DNA from 2 places in the Clostridium sediminicola genome. Region 1 is predicted to be linked to the other one. Evidence: riboswitches for the same ligand, from Rfam matches in the RefSeq annotation. Region 1 holds a riboswitch; the other holds the start of a gene.

Region 1 (7,737 bases):
TAATAACAATTTTCTCATCTTTACACTCTCCTTAAAAATTTCAAGCTATTATTTAAAATATCATATAAATAATCAACTTCTTCAATGGTATTTTTACTATTAAAACTAAACCTTATAGTACCTTCAATTTCTTTTCTTCCTATACCTATTCCTTTTAGCACGTGACTACCTTTAGTATTTTTTGAAGAACAAGCTGAGCCTGTTGATACAAAAATATTTTTTTCTTCCAATAAATGCAATAACACTTCCCCTCTTATTCCTTTAAACGATACACTTAATATATAGGGAGAAAAATTATCTGTTAATTTACTATTGATTTTTATGTCTTCTATACTAGACAGTTTTTCAATAAAATATGATTTAAGATTAAGTACTTTTTGATAATTGCTTTCTAAATCCTTATATATCATTTCTGTAGCCTTTGCAAATCCAGCAATTCCAGGAAGATTTTCCGTACCCGCCCTAAAGTTTCTTTCTTGTCCTCCTCCTAATATAATAGACTTTGGTATGAGCCCTTTTTTTATATATGCAATTCCTACACCTCTTGGTCCATGAATTTTGTGTCCACTTGCAGAAAGCAAATCTATTTTAGATTTTTTAACATCTATTGTATATTTACCAAAGCTCTGAACCGCATCAACATGAAATTTTGCTCTTCTACTTTTTTTCTTTAAAATGTTCCCAATAGTCTCAATATCTTGAACAGAACCTATTTCATTATTTACGTGCATTATGCTCAGCAATGTTGTTTTATCTGTGATACTTTCTTCTAAGGTTTTTAAATCTATTTGTCCATTCCTATCCACCTTAATATATGTAACACTACAATTATTTTTTTCTAATTCTTTAAAAGTATTCAATACACTAGGATGTTCAATATCATTTGTAATTATATGTCCATTATTTCCAACAAATCCTTTTATTAAAAGATTATTTGACTCAGTTCCACCAGATGTGAAAATAATTTCATCTTTACTACAATTTAGAACTTTTGAAACTTCTATTCTACTTTGTTCCATTTTTTGTTCAGCAATAATTCCAAGCTTATGAGCGGAAGATGGATTACCATAATAATTCCTCATAACATCGGCTACCTCGTTGATTACTTCATCATATGGTTTCGTTGTTGCTGCATTATCAAAGTAAACTTCCATAAAAGCACACCCTTTCTACTACTATTTATTGTTTCCATTATTCTGTACATTAAAACACTATTTATATTAATTACCCTTGAAATATGCTTATAAATATTTTATTATGCAATATTTACTTTTACTATACATTTACTAGGTTTTAATTCAGAGCGGTTAGTAGTTTTGATTATATAATAAAATGGAATAAAATAAACGGCACATTAATGCGCCGTTTATTTTATTCCATATTGAAATTATAATAATAATATATTTTTTTCTTTACATTCCGCAATTACTTTATCTGACCATACAGAAGCTTGAACTTCTCCAACATGAGCCTTTCTTAAAAAGAACATACATATTCTTGATTGGCCAATACCTCCACCAATAGTATAAGGTAATTCACCATTTAATAACATTCTATGAAAATCTAAACTTTCTCTATCACTACAACCGCTTATTTCAAGTTGATTTCTTAAAGCCTTTTCATCAACTCTTATTCCCATAGATGATAATTCAAGTGCACAGTTTAATATCGGATACCAGAATAATATATCCCCATTTAAATTCCAATCATCATAATCTGGTGATCTACCATCATGTTTAGAACCAGAGTTTAGTGTTCCTCCGATTTGCATAACAAAAACTGCACCTTTTTCCTTAGTAATTTCATTTTCTCTTTCTTTTGGACTTAATTCAGGATATTTATCTTCAAGTTCTTGTGATGTTACAAAAGTAATATTTTCAGGTAAAAACTTTTCAATTTCAGGATATAAACTATTAACATAGTTTTCTGTTTCTTTAAATACACTATAAATTTTATTTACAGTATTCTTCAAAAATTCTAAATCTCTATCTTTTTTGTTAATCACTTTTTCCCAATCCCATTGGTCAACATAAATAGAATGTAAATTGTCTAATTCTTCATCTCTTCTTATAGCATTCATATCAGTATATAAACCTTCTCCAACATTGAATCCATATCTATATAAAGCCATTCTTTTCCACTTAGCTAGTGATTGTACAATTTCTAAATCTGAATCTTTAACATCAAGGGCATCGAAACTTACTGGTCTTTCAATTCCGTTTAAATTATCATTTATCCCAGTATTCCTTCTAACAAATAATGGTGCCGAAATTCTCATTAAGTTTAATGCTTCAGATAAACTTTTTTCAAAATAATCTTTAGTTTTTTTTATACCTATTTCAGTTTCTCTTAAATTTAAAACAGGATTGTAATCCCCTAATTGTATTTTATTTTCCATGCTTTCTTTACTAAGGATATAGTTAAAATTACTAACCTTAATAAAGATTCACCCCCTTTAGTTCTAATTTAGCAATAATATTCTTATTTCTTAATCAATTATAACATATATGTCAACATTTTTTGATAATTTTATAACTTAATTTTTATTTTTTTTATTATTTTATAATTGTATGGTTAAACCACAAAAGTAAGTTGAACTAAAATCGACTACAGTATCATTTTTTTATTTTAATGCTACTAAACGTAAAAAAAATACCGATAAAGTTAAAATTAACTTCATCGGTATGTAAATTTATATTTCTCCAAGAGCATTCATCAATATTTTTTTATACTTTAAAAATTCTGGAGTCACTACAATGTCTTTTTCCCTAGGTCTAGAAAATTCAATATTTAATTCTTCTATTATTTGTGCAGGTCTTTCGCTCAAGACGTAAATTCTATCTGATAAATATATAGCTTCTTCAATATCATGAGTAATAAACATTACTGTTCTTTTAAACTGATTCCATATATCCAAAAGCCATTCTTGCATTTTAGATCGGTTTATTGCATCTAATGCTCCAAAAGGCTCATCCAGTAGCATTATCTCACTATCTATCAATACTGTCCGTAGAAGCGCTGCTCTCTGCCTCATTCCTCCTGATAATTCCTTTGGATACGCATTTTCAAATCCCTCAAGTCCAAATATGGGCAACAACTCTTTAACTTTATTTGAAGCTTCTTTTTTACTATATCCTTGTAATTCAAGGGGTAGCCTTACATTTCCTATTAAAGTACGCCAAGGCATTAAAAGATCCTTTTGATGCATATAACTCATTTTCTTCTTTATTTTTTGTAACGGCTCTCCACCAATTTCTACTCTTCCTTTATATTCTTGCTGTAATCCCGTCAATATATGAAAGATTGTGCTCTTTCCACATCCACTTGGACCTATAATTGAAATAAATTCACCTTCATCTACAAATAAATTAATCTCCTTTAACACACTCAGCTTATCATTATTAGAAATAAAATCTTTATGTAGATTCTTCAAAAGGATTTTAGGTTTATCCATTTAAAATACTCCTTATTTTTTAGGCAAAAACTTATTAGTAAATGCTTTTTCTGTATCAATTTTTTCAGAAATTAATTCATTATCAAAAAGCCAGTTTGTATAGTTATCCCAAACTTCTTTCTTTTGCACTCCCCATTGTGCAGCATCATCTTTATATTTTTTGCTTAAAAATTCTTGGCTTGCAATTACTAAATCTTTATCTAATTCAGGTGCATTAGCGATTAAAATAGTAGCAGCTTCACTAGGATTTTGTATTGCTTCTTCATAACCTTTCGCAGTAGCAGCCATAAAGTTTTCAACTAATTCTTCATTATTATTTATATTTGATTCATTAGTAATAATTACTGGAGTATAGTAATCTAGTGCAGCTTCTTCCTTACCTAAATCAACATAATTTAATTCTATGCCTTTTAATTTAGCTTCAACCCCAGTCCATCCTTCAAAAATCCATGCAAAATCTATATCATTTTCGCTAGAAGCAAAGAAGTCTGTTGCTCCACTAGTTAAAATCTCTACTTTATCAACATCAGCTTCATGCTTTTCCATCAAAGCCTTTAATGTTGCTTGTTCTATTGGTGAACCCCATCCGCCATATTTCTTTCCTTCAAAATCTGCTGGAGTTTCTATCCCTTTATCTTTAATAGAAGCAAAGCCAGAAGTATTATGCTGGATAACAGCTGCAATAGAAACCACTGGTACACCTTCCAATCTAGCCAATGTTACTGCTTCCTGATAACTAATTCCAAATTGTGCAGTATCTGCTGCAACTAATTGCTCTGCTGTTCCACTTGATGGCTGAACAATTTCAACCTCTAATCCCACTTCTTTATAATACCCTTTATCCTTAGCTACATATAGTCCAGTATGATTTGTATTTGGTGTCCAATCTAAAGTAACAGTTATTTTTTGTAATTCTTTTTCTTTTTCTACAGTTTCAGGTTCATTATTATTAGCAGCACATCCTGCTAATACCATTGTAGATAACAATACAGTTGTTACTAAATAACTTATTTTTTTTAACATTTTTTTCTCTCCTCTGTTTATCTTACCTATTCCAAGGCATTATTATTTTTTCTAAAAGTTCTATTAACTTAAAAAAGATTATGCTAATGAAAACAACTATTACTATGTCTGCAAATAAAGCTTCGGTTTTAAAAGAACTCATAGCACGTGTCATATAAACCCCTAAACCGCTTTTAGCTCCTATCCATTCTCCAATTACGGCTCCCATAATACTGTATGTAGCTGCAATTTTAAGCCCTGAAAAAAAAGATGGTAAGGTAGCTGGCAATTGTACTTTTGTGAAAATATCCCACTCACTAGCCTTCATTACTTTCATTATATTTACCATGTCTTTATCAACTCTTTCCAATCCCTCAGTAACGCTGATAACTATTGGAAAGAAGCATACTAACATAACAATTACTATTTTAGGAAGAATATCAAATCCTAACCAAATCATAAATAATGGTGCTAATGCAATAATAGGTACAGTTTGTGAAATAATAAAAATTGGATATAAAATTCTTTTTAATAATTTGAACTTGTTAATTAAAGCTGCTAATACAACAGCAAAAATAGTCGCCATTATAAACCCCATTGATGCTTCAATCAGCGTAGTCTTAGCATGCATTAATAATACAGTTTTTGTTTCTATTAGTGAATTTATTATTATCGTTGGAGCTGGAAGTATATACTTAGGTACCTCAAATTTATTAATAATTACTTCCCATAAAACAATAAGAAATATAATGAAAAGACTAGGTAAAACTTTACTTTCTGTATTTTCCAACCTTCTCATTCATAGTCACACCCTCAGGTTTATAGTCAATTTTCACCATGGAAACCACTCTACTAGCGCCTTCATTGACACATATACTTTGAGCTTCTTTTACAATATTCAACAATTCATCTAACTCGCCTTCCATAGTTGTTTCCATTGGTCCTACTTCATATTTTACCCCACTTTTTTGTATCAATTCTATTACCTTGTCTACTACTGGGTAAATTCTTTCTTCTGGAACAACAGGTAATATTTGTAGACTTACATTTACAACTGACATATTAAATCCTCCCTTTTCTAAAACAAAAAAACTGCTACCTTGAATAGGCACCAGTATACTACTAACTTTTTCCTACGCTGGCATTATCCAGATCAGGTTCATGGTCGGAATTTTCGTATCCCCTCTCAGCCAAAAACATTAGCTCCCAGATTATTATTTTTTCAATTGTTATTATATACTCTTTTTTGTAATTAATCAAGATTGTACTTACAAAAATTTAACTTTTTCATCATAAAACACTCAATTTATAGGTTCTTTTTAAAACTTCCTTGCACTTTGGATAATTAGAACATAAATAAAATTCTTTTCCTTTATTACGCCCTCTTCTTGTTTTTCTAAGTATCATCTCAGCTCCACAAACAGGACATAATAGTTTAACATTTTTATTTCGCTTTATATTGGATTGATTTTTGTCCATTTTTATCAATGAATCAGTTTCAATGGTGGCAACTACACAATCGATACTTCTTTCACTTTGAACAAATATCAAATCTAATTTTTCTTTTATCTCTTGTATTTCATACTTTTCCTTTTTCTTAAATCTTAATAAAGGCAAATTGGCCTCATTAAAAAGTGTATTTAGTATGCGATCTCTTTCTATTCTATTCATACGGTTATACGATTCCTCTTCTAATTCTATTCCCAAAATAGGTATTAAATTATTAGAGCTACATATTAAAAAGTCTATAGGATTCATAGTTATCTTGTTTATATTTTTATAATTACCTTTTTTTTCTTCAAATATTTCCATAAAAATTTCATTAATTGCCACTTTAGGGCATATCATAGTATCGTCCTGGATAACTTTTCTTAAACTACTGTAAAAGGCTAATTCTGTTTGAGATAATAACTGTTTTTTAGAAACATACATGTGCTTTTTATTGTTTATAAACATCATATCTATTCTCCTTTTTTATTATCAAAAAACTTTAATACATTATCAAACTTCAGTTAATATTATACCATATTTTTCTATATATTGGTATATTTTATATTTCGTGCTTCTGCTTACTATTAAATAAACTAATAAAAGACTGAAAATAGATTTTATAATTACAAATCTATTTCCAGTCCTTTTTAATTAGATATTCTAAATTTAATGTTATTTTTCTTTATTTGCTTCTTCAAACATTTCTTCATCCGCTTCTTCATCTACCATATCCCAAAAAGCATCACTAACTTTTTCAAATTCAGCATCATCTTCGATATTATTTAAAGCTACTTCTTCTCCATTTTCTTCATATCGGTATAATAAAACATCTTCTTCTTCCATAGGAAGCAATGCTATATATTCTCTCTCATCACAAGGGAAAATACCTACTACATTACATTTTAATTCTTTGTCATCGTCTAAAATTAAAGTCATTATTGACATGTCTTCACTTTCATGATTACAGTTACAGTCATGATCATGATTATGTTCGTTACAATTACAATTATGTTTATCCATTTTTAGTTCTCCTTTTGTTTAACTTAAATTAAACTTATTTTCTATTACAATGCTATTAAATCACGCCACGAAATAGTTTCTTTTCAACTGACTTCTTGGCTTAATCATTACTATATTAGTTGATATATCTATAAATTGCAATAGGCAAATAAAATTTTCTTTATTTAATTAAACGCTGGAATTATTGCTCCCTTATATTCTTTAGTAATAAAATCCTTAACTTCTTCAGAATTTATAGCATTTATCAATTCTATTATTTCTTCCTTATCTTTATTATCAGGTCTTGTTGTAACTATATTAGCATAAGGAGAATCAGCATCTTCTATAAAAATTGCGTCTTTTGTTGGATTTAAGTCTGCTTCTAATGCAAAGTTTGTGTTTATTATTGCAAAATCCACATCTATAAGAACTCTTGGTAATTGAGCAGCCTCTAACTCTTCAAACTGCAAATTCTTAGGATTTTCTATAACATCAAGTGGTGTTTGAGTAAGTCCATTTTCATCTTTTAATTTTATTAAACCTTGTTTTTGTAAAAGTAGTAATGCTCTCCCCTCGTTAGTTGCATCATTTGGTATTGCTATTATTGCATTATCTTTTATTTCATCTTTTGATTTAATATTTTGCGAATATGCTCCTAAAGGTTCTACATGAACTTTTGCAACTGAAACTAATTCTACATTATTACTCTTTGAAAATTCATCCATGTATGGCACATGTTGAAAGAAGTTTGCATCTAGTTCTTTATCATTTAATGCCATATTTGGTGTTAC
Region 2 (7,737 bases), on a different contig from region 1:
AAATCTATTGTTTCTATGGCAAAAGGATATGATAAAACAACAGTAGCAGAATTTATTGAAAATGAAGAAATTCTAACAACATTGAAAAGTATTGATGTAGATTATGGACAAGGCTTTTATTTAGGGAAACCCTCTGAGTTTATAGAAAAGTAGTTTAACCAGTATATAATTTTATTATAATAGTAAATAATATCTTTAGATAATAAATTATTATATATTGCGTAAGAGGAGAGGGATTATGAAAAGTTCACCAGTAAAAATATCTATTATAGGTGCTGGATTTGTAGGGTCTACTACTGCGTTTACTCTTATGAATGCAGGGTTAGCTTCAGATATAGTTATGGTAGATATAAATAAAGAAAAATCTGTTGGAGAGGTTTTAGACTTGTCACATGGAGCTTCATTTGTTAAGCCTGTTGATATAATTGCAGGAGATTATCAAGATACTTTAGATTCGGATATAGTCATTATCACTTCAGGTGCTCCCCAAGAACAAGGAGAAACAAGATTAGATTTAATACATAAAAACTATAAAATATTTAAAGATATTATTCCAAAGGTTGCAGAGTATTCTCCAAATTCAATTTTGTTAGTGGTGTCAAACCCTGTAGATATACTAAGTTACATAACATATAAGTTGTCTGGATTTCCAAAAGAAAGAGTAATTGGTTCAGGTACTGTATTAGATACTTCGCGATTTAAATACCTTCTTAGCAAAAAACTAAATATTGATGCAAGGAATGTACATTCGTATATTATGGGAGAGCATGGTGATTCTGAAATAGCAACATGGAGTTTAACTACTGTGGCAGGTATGAATATAAATGAGTATTGTAAGAATGTTTGCAGGCAATGCGATGGTTTATCCAAATACAATATACATCAAGATGTTAAAAATGCAGGTTATGAAGTGATAAACAGAAAAGGTGCCACTTATTATGCGGTGTCTTTAGCAGTTAAAAGAATTGTTGAGGCAATAATAAGAGATGAAAATTCAATTCTAACCGTATCCACTATAATAGAAGGGGAATATGGTATTGATGGTATTTATCTTGGAGCTCCAGCAATAGTTGGCTCATCAGGAGTAAAAAAACTATTAGAAGTGCCTTTAAATGAAGAAGAGCTAGAAAAATTGCGAAAATCAGCTGAAACTTTGAAGAAGACTCTTTTAAAGCTAGATTTTGAATAGTTACTGCGTAGAGAATCTATTTTAGCTTCTAGCAATGTTTTACCAGTGTTGATATTAATATTTCTTTCCTTTTGCGATAGTAAAAGCACCTTATTCCAGTTAGTGAAGCTAACGAAAGCTTAAATCATTAAAGATTTTCTGTAAGAAAATCAACCTTTACTGTAGACTGTCAACTATAAATTGCGAAGAAAAGCGCTTCGCAATTTATAATTACTTTCCTCTAAAGTAACTGCACTTAGTTTCTCTACAGCCATGAGGATGCCGGTGATTATCTTTGCAAACAATATGTATTTCATGTGGAAGTTTTATATTTAAATGTTTTTCTGCAAGATAACAACTCTCAATTAAAGATGTGCGCATAAAATTTTTACAACAACAAGGACCTGTTTCATTAGCTATAGCATCAATTATATGAGAAACGACATGCATAGTAGTAGCAGTTTCTTTGTTTTTAGGGCATGCTGCTCCTAGTATAACACTAAAACAAGCTCCTATAGCTGGTGCTATTCCACAAATTCCTGTTAAACCACAATAGGCACCTATGGCTTGTTTTTTTGTACGATTTAATGCTTCTCTAATTTCATTATCTGTAATTTTAATTTCTCCATGATTTCTTATAGCTGTTAAAAAAGAACCAGCAGTAATCCATGCATGTTCACAGCCTAACATAGGGATAGAAGATATCTCTAATATTTTTTCTGCAATAATTAAAGGGTTAGATTCTTTTGAAGAAAGAGATAATTTTTGAATCAAATCGAATGAATCCTTACCATGACAATCATCACAAATATAATGGTTATTAGAACAATAAACATATCCTATTTCTTTTTTACCACATCTTATACATAGAAACTCTTTTCCAATATCCAAATACTCAAGTTTATTATTACAAATCAAACAATTTTCTTTACTCTGTCCAAGGTATTCACCTATACCTTCTTCATTAGGACCTCAACAAGATTGAGTATGCTTTAGTTTATCATCATTCATGATTTTCCTCCCTTAAATAAATTGCGAAGAAAAGCGCTTCGCAATTTATAGTGATAAGTTATAAGTGATAAGTGACAAGTTGAGGATACCTTAACTTGTCACTTGTCACTGTTTTAGTTCGTAGTTTATTTCATATCTTTTCTTTATTATAATTGAATCATCGTTTCAAATCCAACCATTTATTAATACGCGAATGTTAAGTTTTCTATAGAAACAGCAACAGGTTTTGATAAAAGCCATTGATTTGTAACAGTTGAATCATAAAAGAATAATGCACCGTTTGTAGGGTCTTGTCCATTAAGTGCTTCATAGGCAGCTTTTACAGAGTCTGCAGTTGCAGGTTTATAAATATGACCATTAAGGACAGGTGTAAATTGGTAATACCCATTTATTGTTTGGTAAATAACAGAACTTATTGAATTTGGAAAGCTACCACTTTGAACTCGATTTATAACTACTGCACCAACAGCTACTTTACCGGCATATGGTTCTCCTTCTGCTTCAGCAGTTATTAATCTAGCCAGTAAGTCTACATCACTTTGAGAATAATTGATTACTCCTGAAGGTGGTTTTACGCCTGGTATATTTAATGTTTGCCCTGGATAAATATAGTTATTCCAAATATTATTTGCTTTTCTTAGATTATTAATAGATACTCCATATTTTTTTGAAATTAAGTAAAGAGAATCGCCACTTTGTACTTTATGAGTTTCACATGATACATAGATAGCTTGTCCAGGATAAATACTTGTACTTTTTAAACCGTTATCATTCATCAAAATAGTTGAAGAAGTATTAAATAGAACACCAATTTTATATAATGAATCTCCAGGTTGAATTTTATAAGTTGCTGCGAAAACATCATTTGTTGAGAAAAAAGAAATGCCTACTGTTAAAGCACTGGCTAAAAGAATAGTTTTCAAACTTTTAAATTTTATCATTTGTATCCTCCTAAGGTTTGGTAAAATATTTAATCATAAATAGATAGTAAGTAGTAAACTATCATAGAAAAAATGAGGGGTCCCGGCAATCTACGGGAATAATCGACGTCAAAGTCATTTTATAATAAAAAAATTTCTTAATCAATGGAAGTTGTTTGTAGTTGTAGCAATATAAAGAGTTATGTGAATTATATAGTATAAATAATATATAATATTAATTTTTTATGAACGAGGTGTAGATAGGAGTACTAAAGAACTAGTGGACAGTATTATGGTTTGTATTGCTTCAGAAATAAATATTTTGTAAAGGGGCTTGACTATTTTTGTGGAAAATTCTATAATTTAGTTATAATTTAATATTCAGGGGAGCTTGTGCAATCAGGCTGAGATGATATCTAATGCGATGAATACCCTCAAACCTGATCTGGATAATGCCAGCGTAGGAATATGTTTTAGCGTATTTTAGCGTGTTGCCTAATTGGGTAACACGTTTTTTTTATGTAGTTTTTAGAATATCAAAATATTACAAGGGGGAACAAAAATGAACATAGCGATTATTTTAGCAATTATTTTCACACTGGCAATATTAGTAGTAAGTATCAAAAGATTGAGAGGATTTAAATTTGAGGCAAGAGTGATTTCAAGAATTGGTCTTGTGGCAGCCATAACCATAGTTCTTTATATGATAAAACTAGTACCATTTCCACAAGGTGGAGGGTGTAGTTTATTATCTATGCTTCCAATAATGATTCTTGCTGTAGTTTTTAGCACTGAAGAAGCAATAATTTGCGCAATAATTGTTGCTAGTTTAAAAATAATTATTCAGCCACCATATTACCCACTTCAAATACCATTAGATTATTATGGCTCAATGATGGCCATTGCTTTTACACCAATGTTTGGAGTTTTTAAGAAATCAGAGTTAGTGGCTGGAGCACTTACTGCATCCGCAATATCAATATTTTTTAGTATATTATCAGGGGTTATTTTCTTTGGAGAATTTGCGCCGGAAGGTATGAATGTATGGCCTTATTCTATTATCTATAATGTATTAGGGTCTGGTGTAGAAGCAATACTATGTGTTGTTGTACTAGCAATAATACCTTTAACAAATTTAAAAGTGTTACAACTAAGAAATTGAGGTGAGAGTATGAGTTTTTCAAAACGACTAGTAGAAGATGAAAGAGTTTTAAAGTTCTATGAGGATTATATGAAACATCCTTTTATTAGAGGATTAAAGGACGGAACATTGGACAGAGGTAAGTATAGAAACTATTTGATCCAAGATTCTTTATACCTTAAGGACTATGCAAAAGTTTATGCACATGCATTCTTGTTAGTTAATAGGGTAGAAGACTTACAATTTTTACATACGTGTATAGGAGTAGTAATGTCTGATGAAACCAATATGCATATAAAATATCTTCACGATTATGATCTTGATGTATACAAAGTTGATGATATGGTAGTAAAACCTGCCAATAGAGAATATTTAGATTATATGCTAAGCTTTGCGGAGGGTGGGGATATAAAAGAAATATTTATGTCTGCGCTGCCATGTACTTTAACATATGAATATATTGGGAAAACATTAAAACAAGAATGTGGTGATAGTTTATCAAATAATTATTATGGTCCATGGATTGAAGCTTATGCAGGAAAAGAATTTGAAGAGTTTAGTGTAGAATCATGTAAGTTATTAGATAGAATTTGCATTGGAATTGATAAAGAAGAGGAAGAAAAATTGATAAATATTTTCCTTGAAGCGTGCCAGCATGAGATGAACTTTTGGGACATGAGCTTTGAATAAAAATAAATTAATTTGTTTTATAAAGTAGAGAAGGAGTGATTAAATGTTTAAAAAATTATTAGAGAATCTAAAGTTAAATCCACCGCTAGTGCATAACATAACAAATTATGTTACTGTAAATGACTGTGCAAATATTGTTTTGGCAGCAGGGGGATCACCTATAATGGCTGAGGGAGTAGATGAAGTAGAAGATATTGTTTCAATAAGTAATGCTCTAAATATTAATATAGGAACACTTAATGCAGCAATGATAGAATCTATGGTAAGAGCAGGAAAGAGAGCTAATGAACTAGGTTTACCAGTAGTTTTAGATCCAGTGGGAGTAGGAGCTTCTAAGTTAAGAAATACTGCAGTAAAAACATTAGTTGGAGAAATAAATTTTTCTGTTATCAAAGGAAATATGTCAGAAATAAAAGCTTTAAACTCAAATTCAAAAAATACAGGTGGTGTTGACGTACAAGAGGATGATGTTATTGGAGATAATAATATCGATGAATCTATTGAATTTATAAAAAAGGTCTCTAGAAAGTTTAATTGTGTTATTGTTGCTACAGGGGCTATTGATATTGTTACAGATGGTGAAAAAGTAGCTTTGATACGTAATGGTCATGAAATGATGTCAAGAATTACTGGAACAGGTTGTATGACAAGTAGTGTTATTGCAACATATTGTGGTCCAAACAGAGATGATATTTTTGGAGCTACTGTTATGGCTATTACAACAATGGGGTTATCTGGAGAAAAAGCTTATGAAAAGGTAACAGCTAGAAAAGAAGGAACAGGTTCTTTTAGAACATATTTAATTGATGGAGTTAGTTTGATGGAGTTGGAAACTTTAAAAGAAGGTGCTAAGATTGAAAGTAGATAAAAAATCTTTATTACTATATCTTGTGACAGATAGAAGCTGGTTAGGAGAAGATAGCTTAATTACTCACGTTAAGGAGAGTTTAATCAATGGAGTTACGTTTCTACAGTTAAGAGAAAAAGATTTAGATGAAAATAGTTTTTTGAATTTAGCTTTAGAAATAAAGGATTTAGCTAAAGAATATGCTGTTCCTTTTGTAATTAATGATAATATAGATATTGCCTTAAAAAGCAATGCTGATGGAGTACATATTGGACAAGATGATATGTCTATAGATAAAGCTAGAAAAGCTATTGGTGAAGATAAGATATTAGGTGTTTCGGTAGGAACAGTTAATGAGGCTATAGAAGCCGAAAAGTTAGGAGCAGATTATTTGGGAATTGGTGCAGTATTCTCAACAGATACAAAAAAAGATGCAGGAGCGGTTACTTTTGAAACACTAAAAAATATTTGTCAGTCAGTTGATATTCCTATAGTTGCAATTGGTGGAATTAATAAAGAGAATGTTTCATCATTAAAAGGTAGTGGCATTGATGGGGTAGCAGTAATCTCAGCTATTCTAGCTAAAAAAGATATTGCTAAGGCAACTTGTGAATTAAAAGATATTTGTGAGAGGATTTTTTAGAAGTCAACTGTCAACTGAGAAAAGGGGTGTTTGTATGAAAAACGTATTAACTATAGCAGGTTCTGATTGTAGTGGAGGAGCCGGTATACAAGCAGATTTAAAGACGATAATAGCTAATAAATGTTATGGAATGAGCGTAATTACAGCATTAACGGCACAAAATACAACAGGGGTTTATGGAATAGAAGCTTGTTCAGTTGATTTTGTAAAGAATCAAATGGATTGTGTTTTTACAGATATTTTCCCTGATGCAGTAAAAATTGGAATGGTATCATCCATCGAGATTATAGAAGCAATTGCAGAAAAGTTGAAAGAGTATAAACCTAAAAATATTGTTATTGACCCTGTAATGGTTGCAACTTCAGGATCTAAACTTCTTGACGAAGATGCAATACATAAGCTTTTAAATAAATTAATACCACTTGCAACGGTTATTACTCCTAATCTTTTTGAAGCAGAAATCTTGTGCGGATTTGAAATAAAAAGTTCAGATGATATGATAAAGGCAGCTGAAAAAATTGCTGGAAATTATGATGGTCATATATTAATCAAAGGTGGACATCTTGAAAACAATGCTAATGATTTATTATTCTCTAATGGAGACATACATTGGTTTGAAGGAGAAAGAATAGAGAATTCTAATACCCACGGCACAGGATGTACATTATCTTCTGCAATTGCTAGTAACCTTGCTTTAGGATATAGTGTTGAAAAAAGTATAGGAAATAGTAAAGAATATATTACTGGTGCATTAAGAGCAAATTTAGATTTGGGAAAAGGTAGTGGACCATTAGATCATTCTTATAGAATTTGATTTAAAAACAATGATGTTTATGTTGTAAATTTAGAGAATCCAATTTTGGATTCTCTAAAATACAACAAAATATGTTATTTATTATAAAGTTTAGATATAAAACTATTATACGCTTAGCGATTTATAAAAATCTCCCTCTTTATTTTTGTATAGGAATTTATAAATTTTTTTAGCAATTTTATACTTATCAAGTGCAGTTATATCAACACATTGCAGTGTTGTGTAAAAATTTTACACTAATTTTTAAATTCCATCCTTCAGCGAGTAGAAGAAGCATATATAGCGTAAAAGTCATCTTAACAAGCTTTAGAAATTCTTATTTATTTTCGTAATATATGCGTTAAGAAAAATTATTGTTTGAGTGCAACGAGTTATAATTTTTTAGTATATATTTAAGAAAATAAATTAGAATTTCTTAGTGAAGTGGAGTGACTTTCTAGCTATATATGCCTTTGTTCATCATTCCTTCAATTTGGTTAAAGGGTATTTTAAAGGTTACAAAT

The links. A riboswitch is a leader RNA that binds a small molecule or an ion and turns the genes downstream of it on or off. The one in region 1 is predicted to bind thiamine pyrophosphate.
Region 2: linked by a shared signal. The riboswitch ahead of ACQ3F0_RS00245 (energy-coupled thiamine transporter ThiT) and the one ahead of ACQ3F0_RS08710 (MTH1187 family thiamine-binding protein) in region 1 are both predicted to bind thiamine pyrophosphate.

What each region holds. Positions count from the first base shown of each region.
Region 1 covers NZ_BAABMF010000003.1:408,836-416,572, forward strand. Annotated here, with positions in the region: gene thiI (tRNA uracil 4-sulfurtransferase ThiI) at 1-18, opposite strand, end outside; gene ACQ3F0_RS08685 (cysteine desulfurase family protein) at 21-1,154, opposite strand; gene asnA (aspartate--ammonia ligase) at 1,388-2,398, opposite strand; gene ACQ3F0_RS08695 (ABC transporter ATP-binding protein) at 2,693-3,454, opposite strand; gene ACQ3F0_RS08700 (ABC transporter substrate-binding protein) at 3,467-4,477, opposite strand; gene ACQ3F0_RS08705 (ABC transporter permease) at 4,500-5,255, opposite strand; gene ACQ3F0_RS08710 (MTH1187 family thiamine-binding protein) at 5,227-5,517, opposite strand; TPP riboswitch at 5,570-5,676, opposite strand; gene ACQ3F0_RS08715 (DUF2726 domain-containing protein) at 5,747-6,415, opposite strand; gene ACQ3F0_RS08720 (DUF1292 domain-containing protein) at 6,620-6,967, opposite strand; gene ACQ3F0_RS08725 (MetQ/NlpA family ABC transporter substrate-binding protein) at 7,132-7,737, opposite strand, start outside.
Region 2 covers NZ_BAABMF010000001.1:48,204-55,940, forward strand. Annotated here, with positions in the region: gene ACQ3F0_RS00225 (EAL domain-containing protein) at 1-153, shown strand, start outside; gene ACQ3F0_RS00230 (L-lactate dehydrogenase) at 239-1,189, shown strand; gene ACQ3F0_RS00235 (DUF5714 domain-containing protein) at 1,400-2,179, opposite strand; gene ACQ3F0_RS00240 (cell wall hydrolase) at 2,362-3,120, opposite strand; TPP riboswitch at 3,472-3,583, shown strand; gene ACQ3F0_RS00245 (energy-coupled thiamine transporter ThiT) at 3,662-4,261, shown strand; gene tenA (thiaminase II) at 4,271-4,930, shown strand; gene thiM (hydroxyethylthiazole kinase) at 4,974-5,798, shown strand; gene thiE (thiamine phosphate synthase) at 5,776-6,420, shown strand; gene thiD (bifunctional hydroxymethylpyrimidine kinase/phosphomethylpyrimidine kinase) at 6,455-7,234, shown strand; gene ACQ3F0_RS00270 (WG repeat-containing protein) at 7,671-7,737, opposite strand, start outside.